Regions from separate parts of the Vibrio sp. RC586 genome, predicted to be linked through region 2. Evidence: predicted binding sites of a transcription regulator. Region 2 holds the regulator's gene; each other region holds the start of a gene.
What was found. The regulator PurR, encoded in region 2, represses purine synthesis genes. The targets are predictions, from matches to a motif close to TNANGNAAACGTTTNCNTNA.
Positions count from the first base shown of each region.

Region 1: a site for PurR is predicted at 2,399-2,418, ahead of glpX (class II fructose-bisphosphatase). Genes of this name have one in related genera too.
Region 3: a site for PurR is predicted at 2,978-2,997, ahead of VOA_RS02105 (NCS2 family permease). Genes of this name have one in related genera too.

Region 1 is NZ_ADBD01000005.1:185,595-189,676, reverse strand. It holds gene fieF (CDF family cation-efflux transporter FieF) at 1-45, shown strand, start outside; gene pfkA (6-phosphofructokinase) at 308-1,270, shown strand; gene glpX (class II fructose-bisphosphatase) at 1,342-2,349, opposite strand; gene zapB (cell division protein ZapB) at 2,663-2,905, shown strand; gene metF (methylenetetrahydrofolate reductase) at 2,968-3,855, opposite strand.
Region 2 is NZ_ADBD01000013.1:219,667-223,748, reverse strand. It holds gene VOA_RS04500 (TfoX/Sxy family DNA transformation protein) at 200-787, opposite strand; cyclic di-GMP riboswitch class I at 903-990, opposite strand; gene purR (HTH-type transcriptional repressor PurR) at 1,149-2,159, opposite strand; gene torD (molecular chaperone TorD) at 2,537-3,199, opposite strand; gene torR (two-component system response regulator TorR) at 3,424-4,082, shown strand, end outside.
Region 3 is NZ_ADBD01000013.1:747,410-751,491, forward strand. It holds gene frsA (esterase FrsA) at 1-1,064, opposite strand, end outside; gene gpt (xanthine phosphoribosyltransferase) at 1,162-1,626, opposite strand; gene VOA_RS02105 (NCS2 family permease) at 1,664-2,956, opposite strand; gene VOA_RS02100 (aminoacyl-histidine dipeptidase) at 3,830-4,082, shown strand, end outside.

The DNA.
Region 1 (4,082 bases), on a different contig from region 2:
TCCGTAGTGGTTGAAGCTGAGCTGCAACAAAAAACGCCATGGTGAGGCGACAAAAGAGGTCAGTTTGGCTATCTTTTCCCCAAGTTAACAAAAAAACGCCAATTCTGATATGAATCAACACTGGCTCAGCACAAAACTGTAATACTCTTACATAAGTAGAAAACTTACAGAATTTAGTGCAAATAACAGTAGTATTCCTAATCGGGAAAGGTAACATTACGCACAGTTTTTTGAATTTTTCTGTCTGGTTCCTACAAACCAGACGGCGTAGAAATTGATATTCGATTCGCAAAGTTCGAGGGTGAGCATGATTAAAAAAATCGGTGTTTTGACGAGTGGTGGCGATGCCCCAGGTATGAACGCGGCTATTCGTGGCGTAGTGCGTACAGCACTCGGTGCTGGTCTAGAAGTGTTTGGTATTTATGACGGTTATCAAGGCCTGTATGAAGATCGTATCAAGCAGCTAGACCGTTCAAGCGTGTCTGACGTGATCAACCGCGGCGGTACTTTTTTAGGCTCTGCACGTTTCCCACAATTTCGCGAAGTAGAAGTTCGTGAGAAAGCGATTGAAAACCTGAAAAAGCACGGCATTGAAGCGTTAGTGGTTATCGGCGGTGACGGCTCTTACATGGGGGCAAAAAAGCTGACTGAAATGGGTTTCCCATGTATCGGTCTGCCAGGCACCATCGATAACGATATCGCGGGTACCGATTACACCATCGGCTATTTGACTGCTTTGAACACGGTTATCGAAGCGATTGACCGTCTGCGTGATACCTCTTCTTCACACCAACGCATCTCTATCGTTGAAATCATGGGTCGTCACTGTGGTGACTTGACGCTGACTTCTGCGATTGCGGGTGGCTGTGAATACATCATCACGCCAGAAACTGGCCTGAACATGGAACAGTTGATCTCTAACATCAAAGACGGCATCACCAAAGGCAAAAAGCATGCGATCATCGCGCTGACTGAGCTGATGATGGATGCTAACAAGCTGGCGAAAGAGATTGAAGCAGCAACAGGCCGTGAAACTCGCGCTACCGTTTTAGGCCACATTCAACGTGGTGGTAAACCAACGGCATTTGACCGTGTGCTAGCGTCACGCATGGGTAACTATGCGGTGCATCTGCTGATGGAAGGTCACGGTGGTCGTTGTGTGGGTATCCAGAAAGAGCAACTGGTTCACCACGACATCATTGATGCGATTGAAAACATGAAGCGTCCAGTACGCACAGACCTGTACAAAGTCGCAGAAGAGCTATTCTAAGCACACTCCGCTTTGTATCCAGAGACAAAAAAGACCGCCAAGGCGGTCTTTTTTATGCGCGGAAATCTTAGTTAGAGAATGATGTCGCGCACTTGTGGATCTTTGCGCTCTAAATAGTGAATGGAGCGGATGCGACGAATCGTGCGGCAGCGGCCACGGATCAACAGTGTTTCTGTCGTTGCGATATTACCCTTGCGGCTGATGCCATCGAGCAAATCACCTTTAGTAATACCGGTTGCTGCGAAGATGACGTTATCACTGCGTGCCATGTCTTCCATCTTCAGCACTTTGTTCGCTTCAACGCCCATTTGTTGGCAACGTTCAAGCTCTTTGGCGCCCCAAATACGGTTATCTTCCGTATCACCTTTGACTTGGTGACGAGGTAGCAGGCGACCTTGCATATCACCATCCAGTGCGCGGATCACCGCTGCAGACACCACACCTTCTGGCGCGCCGCCAATGCAATACATCATGTCAACTTCGCTATCTGGCATACAAGTCAGAATGGAAGCTGCCACATCGCCATCTGGCACCGCAAAAACACGTACACCCATTTGCTGCATTTCAGCGATGACTTTGTCGTGACGCGGTTTAGCAAGGGTGATCACCACTAAATCGGTTAATGGCTTGCCCAGTGCCTTGGCGACATTGTGTAGGTTATCTTTCAGTGGCAAATGAAGGTCGATACAGCCTTTCGCGCCGGGGCCGACCACCAATTTTTCCATGTACATGTCGGGCGCTTTCAGGAAGCTGCCTTTTTCGCCCGCGGCCAGCACTGCTAACGCATTCGATTGTCCCATGGCGGTCATGCGCGTGCCTTCGATCGGGTCAACCGCAATGTCTACCGCATCACCACCTAAGCCAACTTGCTCACCAATGTAAAGCATTGGCGCTTCATCGATTTCACCTTCACCAATCACGATTTCGCCGCTGATTTCGGTTTGATTGAGCAGGGCACGCATCACTTCCACCGCCGCACCATCGGCGGCATTTTTGTCGCCACGTCCCAACCATTTATAGCCTGCCAGTGCTGCACCTTCAGTGACTCGGGAAAAAGCCATTGCTAAATCGCGTTTCATGTTTGCTCCAAACCAAGAGAGAAATTTTGCGCGGCATTCTATCACATTCGTAAGTAAACGTTTGCCTTTTGCGGTCGCTAGCCTTTGCCTTCGATCAAAATCGAGCGAAAAAAGCCAAGTTATGAGTGAATTGGTTAGTGCAAAGTGGGCTTCGCGGCCACTTCCGTTAAGCTTGCGTCAATTTACGCGGTTTTTTTAACCGAATAGCGAAAAAGATCGAACTTAGGGCGTGTTTCTGCGCACAGGGCTGAGTAGAATGATCTCAATCAGTGAAGCCCACTTCACCTCAATCGAATCAACAAGGGTAAACGTCATGTCTTTTGAAGTATTAGAAAAACTGGAAGCGAAAATTCAAACCGCGGTCGACACCATTGCACTGCTGCAAATGGAAGTTGAAGAGCTGAAAGAAGAAAAGCAACAGCTGCAAAATGAAGCGCAAGAGCTGCGTGAAGCACGTGAAGCGCTTGAGCAGCGTGCACAGCAAGTTCAACAAGAACATGCAGCATGGCAAGAGCGCATCCGTAGCCTGTTGGGCAAAATGGAAGATGTGGAGTAATTCTCCTCATGAAAACGCCGGCAGTGATGTCGGCGTTTTTGATCTTGGCGAGGAGTATTCTTTTAAGCTTGTGGTCGCACGCCCAAGGTGTGGCATAACGCGTAAGTCATTTCGGCACGGTTTAGCGTGTAGAAATGGAAATCTTTCACCCCTTCACGGCACAGCACGCGCACCATATCGATCGCTTGGCTTGCTCCCACCAATTGGCGAGTCACCGGATCCTCATCCAACCCTTCAAACTGTTTCACCATCCAATTGGGCACTTTGACGTTGTTTTGCGCAGCGAAGCGCGACGCTTGTTTAAAGTTAGACACCGGCAAAATTCCAGGAACGATTTCTACGTCAATCCCAGCCGCAACACAACGATCGCGAAAACGCAGGTAACTTTCGACATCAAAGAAAAACTGAGTGATAGCACGATTCGCACCCGCATCGACTTTACGTTTTAAATTGAGCAGATCCGCTTGTGCGCTTTTGGCTTCCGGATGCACTTCAGGGAAGGCGGCCACGGAAATATCAAAATCGTGGCGTGACTTGAGCAGCGCCACTAGATCGGAGGCATACATGTCTGGCTTACCGCCACCGGCAGGAATATCACCACGCAGCGCCACAATATTCTGGATACCGTTATTCCAGTAGTCATCAGCGATCTGGATCAGCTCATCACGAGTGGCATCAATACAAGTCAGGTGTGGCGCGGCAATTAAACCGGTTTGGTCTTTGATCGCTTTAATGATCGAGTGAGTACGATCACGCTCGCCAGAGTTGGCACCATAAGTCACCGAGACAAATTTAGGTTGGAGAGTCTTCAGGCGATGAACTGAGTTCCAAAGCGTCTCTTCCATTTGAGGAGAACTGGGTGGAAAAAACTCAAACGAAACATTGATGTCGGAAAGCTCCGCAATGTTCTGGTTCAATGCATCGATATGGCTAGCGTGTGTGTATCCCATCTTGTACTCCCTGTGACTGAGTGCCACTGCCTGAATCTGAATTGACGTTTAGACGTCTATATGGCTGTAGAATGTCGTGAATGCGCTTTGATGTCAACCTCACCATTATGAAGATTACTCATGTTGATCGTGAAGCAGATTCAAGCTTGAAAAAGCAATTGAGTGCTATGTGTGGTTCAAAAAGCTAATTAATAGAAGATGATGCTTTTAATGCAAGAAAGTATAGA
Region 2 (4,082 bases):
TCAGGAATGAATACACACATACTCACTGAGTTCAAACTCGCCAAATTAGGCGTGATTGCTGAGACTCTAAGAATAAAGAAAGGGGAAGAGCAGGATTTCTTTCAAAAAATAACGTGCCCAGATGGACACGTTATATGTACGTATGTCTTGGTGTGTTCACACCTAAATCTTGACGTGATTATGAACCTAAAACAGTAGGTTAGAGGTGCCTCAAGAGTTCATCACGACGATTTTGTGGGATCACTGACCAATGCTTACCTTCAATCGCACCTTCTAGAGCCCATAGCAACTCTAAGCTAACTTCTGCTGAGTGAGTACGCTGAATCGCTTTATACGCTTCAACAGCACCATGAGAGTGTAGTGATTCAACATTCTCAATCCCTGCTTTTTTGAGCATCCTTTCGGTTGCCAAGCGTAAGTTAGGCAGATCTTTTAAGCGCTCAGGTTTTGCTTGAGCTTGCGTTTCACGCTCTGCCTTAGCGACTTCAAGTGCAGCGCGAGCTTCAGTTAAGATGGAGGTTGGATTGCTCCAACAATCTTCAGGTAAAGCGTAGTACTTAGTTACGACAGGAAAGCCACGTTTCTTATAAACGTAAGGTTCATAACCTTGTAGTTTGAATTTTTCGATTGTGGCATCGTCCGCACGGATGTGCAGCGTTTCATTAACCACAAGCGCAAACATAGTTTCGTCGACGAAAATACCAAAGCCACCAAACATTGAACGAGATTTCACACGTCCTAGCTGCTCAAAGAGCCGCATTGAATCTTTTAATACTGGTTTATTCATGCTGTTAGTCTCGGAGTATTGTTACATACGCCACCAAATCAGGTCCGAGAAAATTAGCAAATGCATGCATCGGCCATGTCAATGATGAGTCAACATAGTGTATGCATTTTTTGCCATCGGTAACCCCGCTACCTACCATAAACTTTTGGTTTAGGCCGGAGGCTTTGCGTCCCACTTTTTCAAATGGTTTGCCCTGTGCGTGACATTTTTCCTGATAAAAATTAACCAATCTTGGCTTATTCTCACAACTTGGTATTTCAAATGTGAGAATAAGCTAAGTTATTAATACCTATGCTACATAGGTTTTGTCAAATTTATGTGACAAGCTTTCAAATATAGGCGTCATGAATTGTCAAGAAAGTTAGTTTTTTGTCAAGTCTTTCACTGTGTCGCGCTCGACAATTTCAGGATGCATTTCGAAAATTCGACGTTCGTGTTCTTTATCCTTGATGCGCTCTAACAAAATTTCAAAGGCGTTTTTCCCGACACGACGTTTCGGTTGGTGTACGGTAGTCAGCGGTGGTGAGAAATATTCCGCTAATTCAATGTTGTCGTAGCCAATCACGGAAATGTCTTCAGGTACACGGATGCCTTTTTGTTGCAGACGGCTCATCAAACCAAGTGCCATAGTATCGTTGAAACAAAACACCGCAGTTGGACGCTTATCCATAGCAAGGATTTTATCGGCAGCTAGCACCGCCGTATCACACTCAAAGTTGCCTTCTAAAATCCAATCTTCATTAACCGGCAATTTTGCCTCAGCCATAGCACGGCGGAAGCCTTGAATACGCTCTTGGCATGCTGCTTTAACAAAGTGACCGCTTAAGCATGCAATATCAGTATGACCACGGTCAGTCAGGTATTTGGTAGCCAAGTAACCACCTTCTTCTGAATTGTCGATGATTTTATCAGCGTGTGAGGTTTCTGGACCCCAATCCATGATTACTTTTGGAATGTCTTTGTGTGCATCCAGCATCTCTTGTAGCTCTTGGGTCAAGTCTGAACACATGACCAAAATGCCATCAACCCGTTTTTCAGCCAACATGCGAATGTAATCACGTTGCTTTTCATAGATGCCGCCTGTGTTACACAAGATCAGAGTGTAACCTTGGCGATAACAGTAGCTTTCTACGCCATCAATCACTTCAGAGAAGAACAAGTTAGTGGATTGCGTCACTAACATGCCGATGGTGCGAGTGGTGTTACATTTCAAGCTCCGTGCAACAGCGCTAGGAGCATAGTTGAGCTGTTTAACCGCTTCTTGCACTTTCTCCTGTGTGGTTTCAGCCACAAAACGAGTTTTGTTAATGACGTGAGAGACGGTAGTCGTTGACACGCCAGCAAGGCGTGCCACATCTTTAATCGTAGCCATAGAGTGTTCCTGTCGATGACTGCTGATGCCAGCGAATATTATTGGTTAATTAAATCAGCAGAAGTAAGGCGAGACTGAGCGAATCTTCACACTCTGTGCAGCAATGAGCGGTACTAGGCCGTACGTAAAGCGCTTCAATCACAATGCCTAAAGTAATAAAAATACAAAAACCGCCAAAAATTAGCGGTTTATATTTTTATTCGTTTTTTATCGTTTGCGGGTGGATTTTAGACTGCAAATCTGTTCACCGCAACGAAATTCATTCATCAAACTTTAAGTTATTTCGCGATCAATTCGTCTAGGCAAACTCTATTTACTGTGCCAAAGAGTCAGTTTGGTGTTGAACGGCAACCTTAAGTAAGAGAGTGACAAGACACTTATTCGATATTCGTATTCAGCTCTTGAAGGTAATCTTTGTCTTGTCTCACGAATGCCAATGTTAAACGAGCAACGGCTGCGTAAAGTCCAAAGTCATCAAATTGAGTGCAACGCTCAACAAAGGTGGGTAACCAGTTGAGTAAGTGTTGTTCGATAAATTCAGCTTGTGCTTTCGATGCGTTATCCAAGTCCGCAGCCTGTTCATTTTGATTAGCACTAATGGCAAGGTGAGCCAAAAAATCGAGCTGAATTGCGAGATGGTCGGCGGGTTCATTGAGGTTTTGAGCCACCTTAACGCCTTGCGTGGCGAGAAGCTCGCGCATTTTTTGTGCGGGTTTACCGTTTAGTAGCCCTTTATCCGTGTAGACAGATGCGTAAGGTAGAGCTGAATCACGATCGGACTTCAAAAATAAATCACAGAAATCCGCAGCAAGTTCAAGCTGAGCATCGGTTCTATCTTGCAAACGATTCAGCGCTTCTATCAAACTTTTCACATCTGTGGTTAGGCTTTCTTCTGCCGCGAGTCCAGTCAAAAATGTGCGGATTTCCGCTGAATGGTAGTGTGCGAGATCTTGTTCAGTCAGCTCTTTAATAAATAGGCTCGACAACCACCAATAGACTTCTGCGCGTTTTTCATTGAGGATTTTCAGTTCTTGTATCATTTTTGCACTCCCAATCGGTTGGCTCTTAGTCTAAACCATAAAAATGAACAGCTATCATGCTGAACATGTCTATTTGTGAAAAGATGCAAATGAGTTGTGAATGTGCTGAGTGGGGCTTGAGTTGCATCAAGAAAAAGTGATGTTTCTCACGATTTTTCTCGAAATATTAATAAATATGAATAGAATAACCCTGCGATAAATCCAGTTATTTAAAATGGTGCATTATGAGCTATCACGTACTTGTGGTTGAAGACGATCTCGTTACCCGCAGTAAGTTGAGTGGTTACTTTCAAAACGAAGGCTACCAAGTCACACAGGCGGAAAGCGGAGCGCAAATGAGAGAAGCACTAGAACTCAATGATATTGATCTGGTGTTGCTGGACATTAATTTGCCCGGTGAAGATGGTTTGCTATTGACGCGAGAACTACGCGGCCAATCGGAGATTGGCATTATTTTAGTGACAGGACGCACAGACAGTATCGACAAAATCGTTGGCCTTGAAATGGGGGCAGACGACTATGTCACAAAACCCGTTGATTTACGTGAGCTGCAAGTGCGAGTTAAGAACTTGTTGTGGCGTATTTGCCTTGCTCGTCGTGATAACAGTGCAGACAAGCAAGACGATAAACTGGTTTATTTTGGTGAGTGGACATTTGATGTTCAGCGTCGTGCACTTAGCCGTAACGGCGAGCCAGTAAAGTTAACTAAAGCTGAATATGAGCTTTTAGTAGCGCTTTCTTCTTATCCTAATCAAGTGCTAAGCCGAGAGCGCATTTTGAACATGATCAGTCATCGAGTGGACGCTCCAAACGATCGTACCATTGATGTTTTGATTCGCCGTATGCGCGCCAAGATGGAAATTGATCCAAAGAACCCACAGAT
Region 3 (4,082 bases), 530 kb from region 2:
TTCGTTCTTCGGCCAGACATAAAACCTTGTATTTTCAGTGACCAAGCCATTAATTGTCCCGCTAGGCTGCGCACATCCACTACATTTTTACCTAAGCGTGAAGCCAGAACATCGAGATACATTTTCGGCATCCCCGCCAATTTGTTCGGTGAGGTGAAAATATCGTGGATCGGAGCCCCTAATGCGACACACGCTTTGATTTTTTCCGACTCTAGAAATGCAAGACGTGCCATCGCATTACCGCCAAATCGAAAACCAATCAACCCGACACGGAAATGATCCACCCAAGGCAGATCTGCTAACTGATTCAGCACAGCTTGATGCAAACAAGAAGAGTCTTCCGTCAGCGGCCATTGCGAGCTTGCTCCTAGTGATGGCATATCAATCGTCAGCATAGCGATGTCTCGTTTGGCAAAATAATCGCGAAACAGACGCCACATATCGGTTTGCAAGCTGTCCAAACCAGCGCTAACAATCACCACAGGTTTAGGGGAATCAGTATTTTTCAAATGCAAATAGCCAGCGATTTTTTTGTTTTGGTAGGAGAACTCCAAACGTTTCACAACAAAACCAGTGAGTTTTGCGCCCTCTTGATAGGCATTGTTCGCCAATACTTGCGCTTGGAGAGCCAAGTTATCGTTTTTGAGATGAGGGTAGCCTGCGATGCTATAACACAGAGCAGCAGTGAACATTTCATCCGCCGCCTCTTCGCCTTGACGTTCAGCCGCTTGCTTTTGGTGCAGCATGCCAACCCGAGTCCACTCATAAGTCCAGTTACCACTACGGTAACCCATTACGGTATCTAACCATTCATCATGAGTACGCGAATGAGTAGATGACGCAATCCGTGCGAGAACCTCTTCCTGCTCAACAGGATCAAGCCCCTGCCACACCCATTGCAAACGACGTAAATTGCGATACCAAGCAGAAGAAGATTGTTCACGGCGAGCGTCTAACAGCTCCAAACTGCTCGGCATATATTGGGTCAACGAAGAAGTCTCTTTCGCTTGTTTGTGATTTTGAAACAGGGTCTCAGACAGGTTTTTGCTGATCGCTTCGGACATGGTAAGTCTCTATTACTGGCGTTACGCTAAGTTGGGCTAACAGTAGTAAAAAAAAATGACCCTTGAAAGGGTCATTTTCAAATTCTGCACAAAAAGACTACTTCTGCTTACGATTGACTGGCTCAACGTAGGACAACACCATATCCCATGGTTGCTCAATCCATGTGTCTTGAGGGATATCAACCACATATTCGTCAACCAAGTCTTTACCTGCTGGTTTAGCACAAACAGTAACAAATTTAGCTTTTGGATACATTTCACGGATTTTACGCGCGGTATCGCCGCTATCCACCAAATCATCAATGATCAGGAAACCTTCTCCGTCATGCTCTGGCGCTTTTAGCACGGTCATATCACGCTGGTGATCGTGGTCATAGCTAGAGATACATACCGTATCAACATAACGAATACCCAACTCACGAGCGAGAATGGCTGCAGGAACTAAGCCTCCACGGCTGACACCCAAGATACCTTTCCATTGTTCTGCTGGCATTTGACGTTGTGCAAGTTCACGACAGTAATGCTGCATATTGTCCCAGGTGATAACGAATTTTTTGCTCATGTGATAAACCTAAATTGAAATTTTATAACTTCTTCTATTACGCAGCTGCAATGTACTTGATGACAAAAATCGCCGCCATGACCCAAACACTGAGAGAAACGCTGCGTCCTTTACCACTGAAGAGTTTGATTGCTGCATAAGCAATGAAACCCAGTGAGATACCTTCAGCAATCGAGAATGTCAGAGGCATCATCAAACAGGTAACAACAGTGGGTGCCGCTTCAGTCAGGTCACGCCAATCAATGCTCACTAAACCAGACAACATCAGAATAGCAACATAAAAAAGTGCGCCGGCCGTTGCATAAGCAGGGATCATACCCGCTAATGGCGAGAAGAATAATGCAAGAAGGAACAAAATGCCAACCACCACAGCCGTTAACCCAGTACGGCCACCCACAGCTACACCAGAGACACTTTCAATATAAGAAGTGGTGTTAGATGTACCCAACAAAGCACCTACAGAAGTTGCCGTAGAGTCAGCTAAAAGAGCGCGGTTCAGGCGTGGGATTTTGCCATCTTTTTCAATCAAATCCGCTTTAGTTGCCACGCCAACCAAAGTGCCAGCCGTGTCAAACAGGTCAACAAACAAGAAAGCAAACACCACTGAAATCATTCCCAGCTCAAATACAGCAGAGAAATCCAATTGCATGAAGGTTGGCGCAATGCTTGGTGGCGCAGAAACAATGCCGCCCCACTGCACATCACCAAACACCAAACCAAGCCCCGTTACCGCTAAAATAGCGATCATCACGGCCCCTTTCACACCGCGATACACTAAACCAATAGTCAGGAAGAAACCTACAGCAGCCAACACAGCGTGCAGTGATGTAATAGCACCTAGAGAAACCAGCGTCGCTGGATTATCGACTACGATACCCGCATTTTTTAGTGCGATGAACGCCAAAAACAAACCAATACCCGCCGAAATACCGGTGCGTAAAGAATGTGGAATTGAGTTGATGATCCACTCACGGATTTTAAACAAGCTGAGCAGGATAAACAGCACACCTGAGCAGAATACCGCTGCGAGTGCAACTTGCCATGTATGCCCCATGCCCAAAACCACACCGTAAGTAAAAAAGGCATTTAGCCCCATACCTGGCGCTTGAGCAATCGGATAGTTTGCGACAAAACCCATGATGAAACAGCCAATCGCCGCCGCTAAACAAGTCGCAACAAAAACGGCACCGCGATCCATTCCGGCATCCGACAAAATCGCTGGGTTTACAAAAATGATGTAAGCCATCGTCAAAAAGGTGGTGACACCCGCGAGGACCTCAGTGCGCACGTTTGTGCGATATTCACTGAGTTTAAAAAGCTTTTCCAGCATGTTCGAATCCTTTAGTGGTAAAAAAGTAAACGGTTGCGTAAACGATTGGCGGCGATTATAAAGTTATCAAAAAACAAATTCCAGACACAATTCAGACTGAGTGAGGGTTTTCTAAGCAAAAGGGAAAAAGGTCGATGCGTGGATAGGCAAATAGACCAATGCCAACAAAATCTTGCGAGCAGTATCTAATGAGGGAGTTTTTAGACATAAAAAAACGCCACCTCAAGTGAGATGGCGGTGAATCATATCAACCAAATTGGTTGTCAATAAATTCTAATTAAGGGGTGAACAAAACTTGTTCGAGACGCAAAGATTGCGTATCAGTAGCCGAAGCTACGGGGGTATGCAAAGTTACCGGTGTACACAGCGTGCTGGTTCCAGAACATTACAGACGATAAACCTTTATTCATAACTATCACCATTAAAATCAAAACTATTTACTTGATTTCTCGGTTCCTTGGAGGCGATAAATCGGACTCATCCTTTGAGCATTTTCTCTTCACTAGCGAAGTTGTACATAAATATACCACCAAGAAAATTAATTACAATAAAAATAGTGATTAAAATCACAAAAATGAATTTATTTGATCTATGGCATAATATTAAGGTAATTAAATTACAGGACTATAAAATTAGATTACACACAGATGTATTCTGATGCATTTAACTTAAGCCACTCAACGACATCTACATGCCAAATCCTGTATTGATCTATCAGTAAAACCGGTTTTCCCAACACTTTTAGCCTACTCCACTGCTTTGCACAGTGATATGCTGTGCTCCGAAAGTACCTACCTACTACAGCCGAATGCTCTACCATATTTCAGCGCTGCAGAGAGGATACACGGGAAAAATTACAGTAAGGAGTCATCTGTGTCTGAGTTCCAAACCGAAATCAGTAAGTTATCGTCAAATCCGATTTGGCCATTTTTTGCCACTATCTGTTCTATTCCGCACCCTTCAAAACATGAAGAGGCGTTAGCTCAGTACATTATCAACTGGGCTAAAGAACAAGGGTTGCCCGTTCGTCGTGATGAGACTGGTAACGTTTTTATCAAAAAGCCAGCGACACTGGGCATGGAAAATCGTAAAGGTGTGGTACTTCAAGCGCACATTGATATGGTGC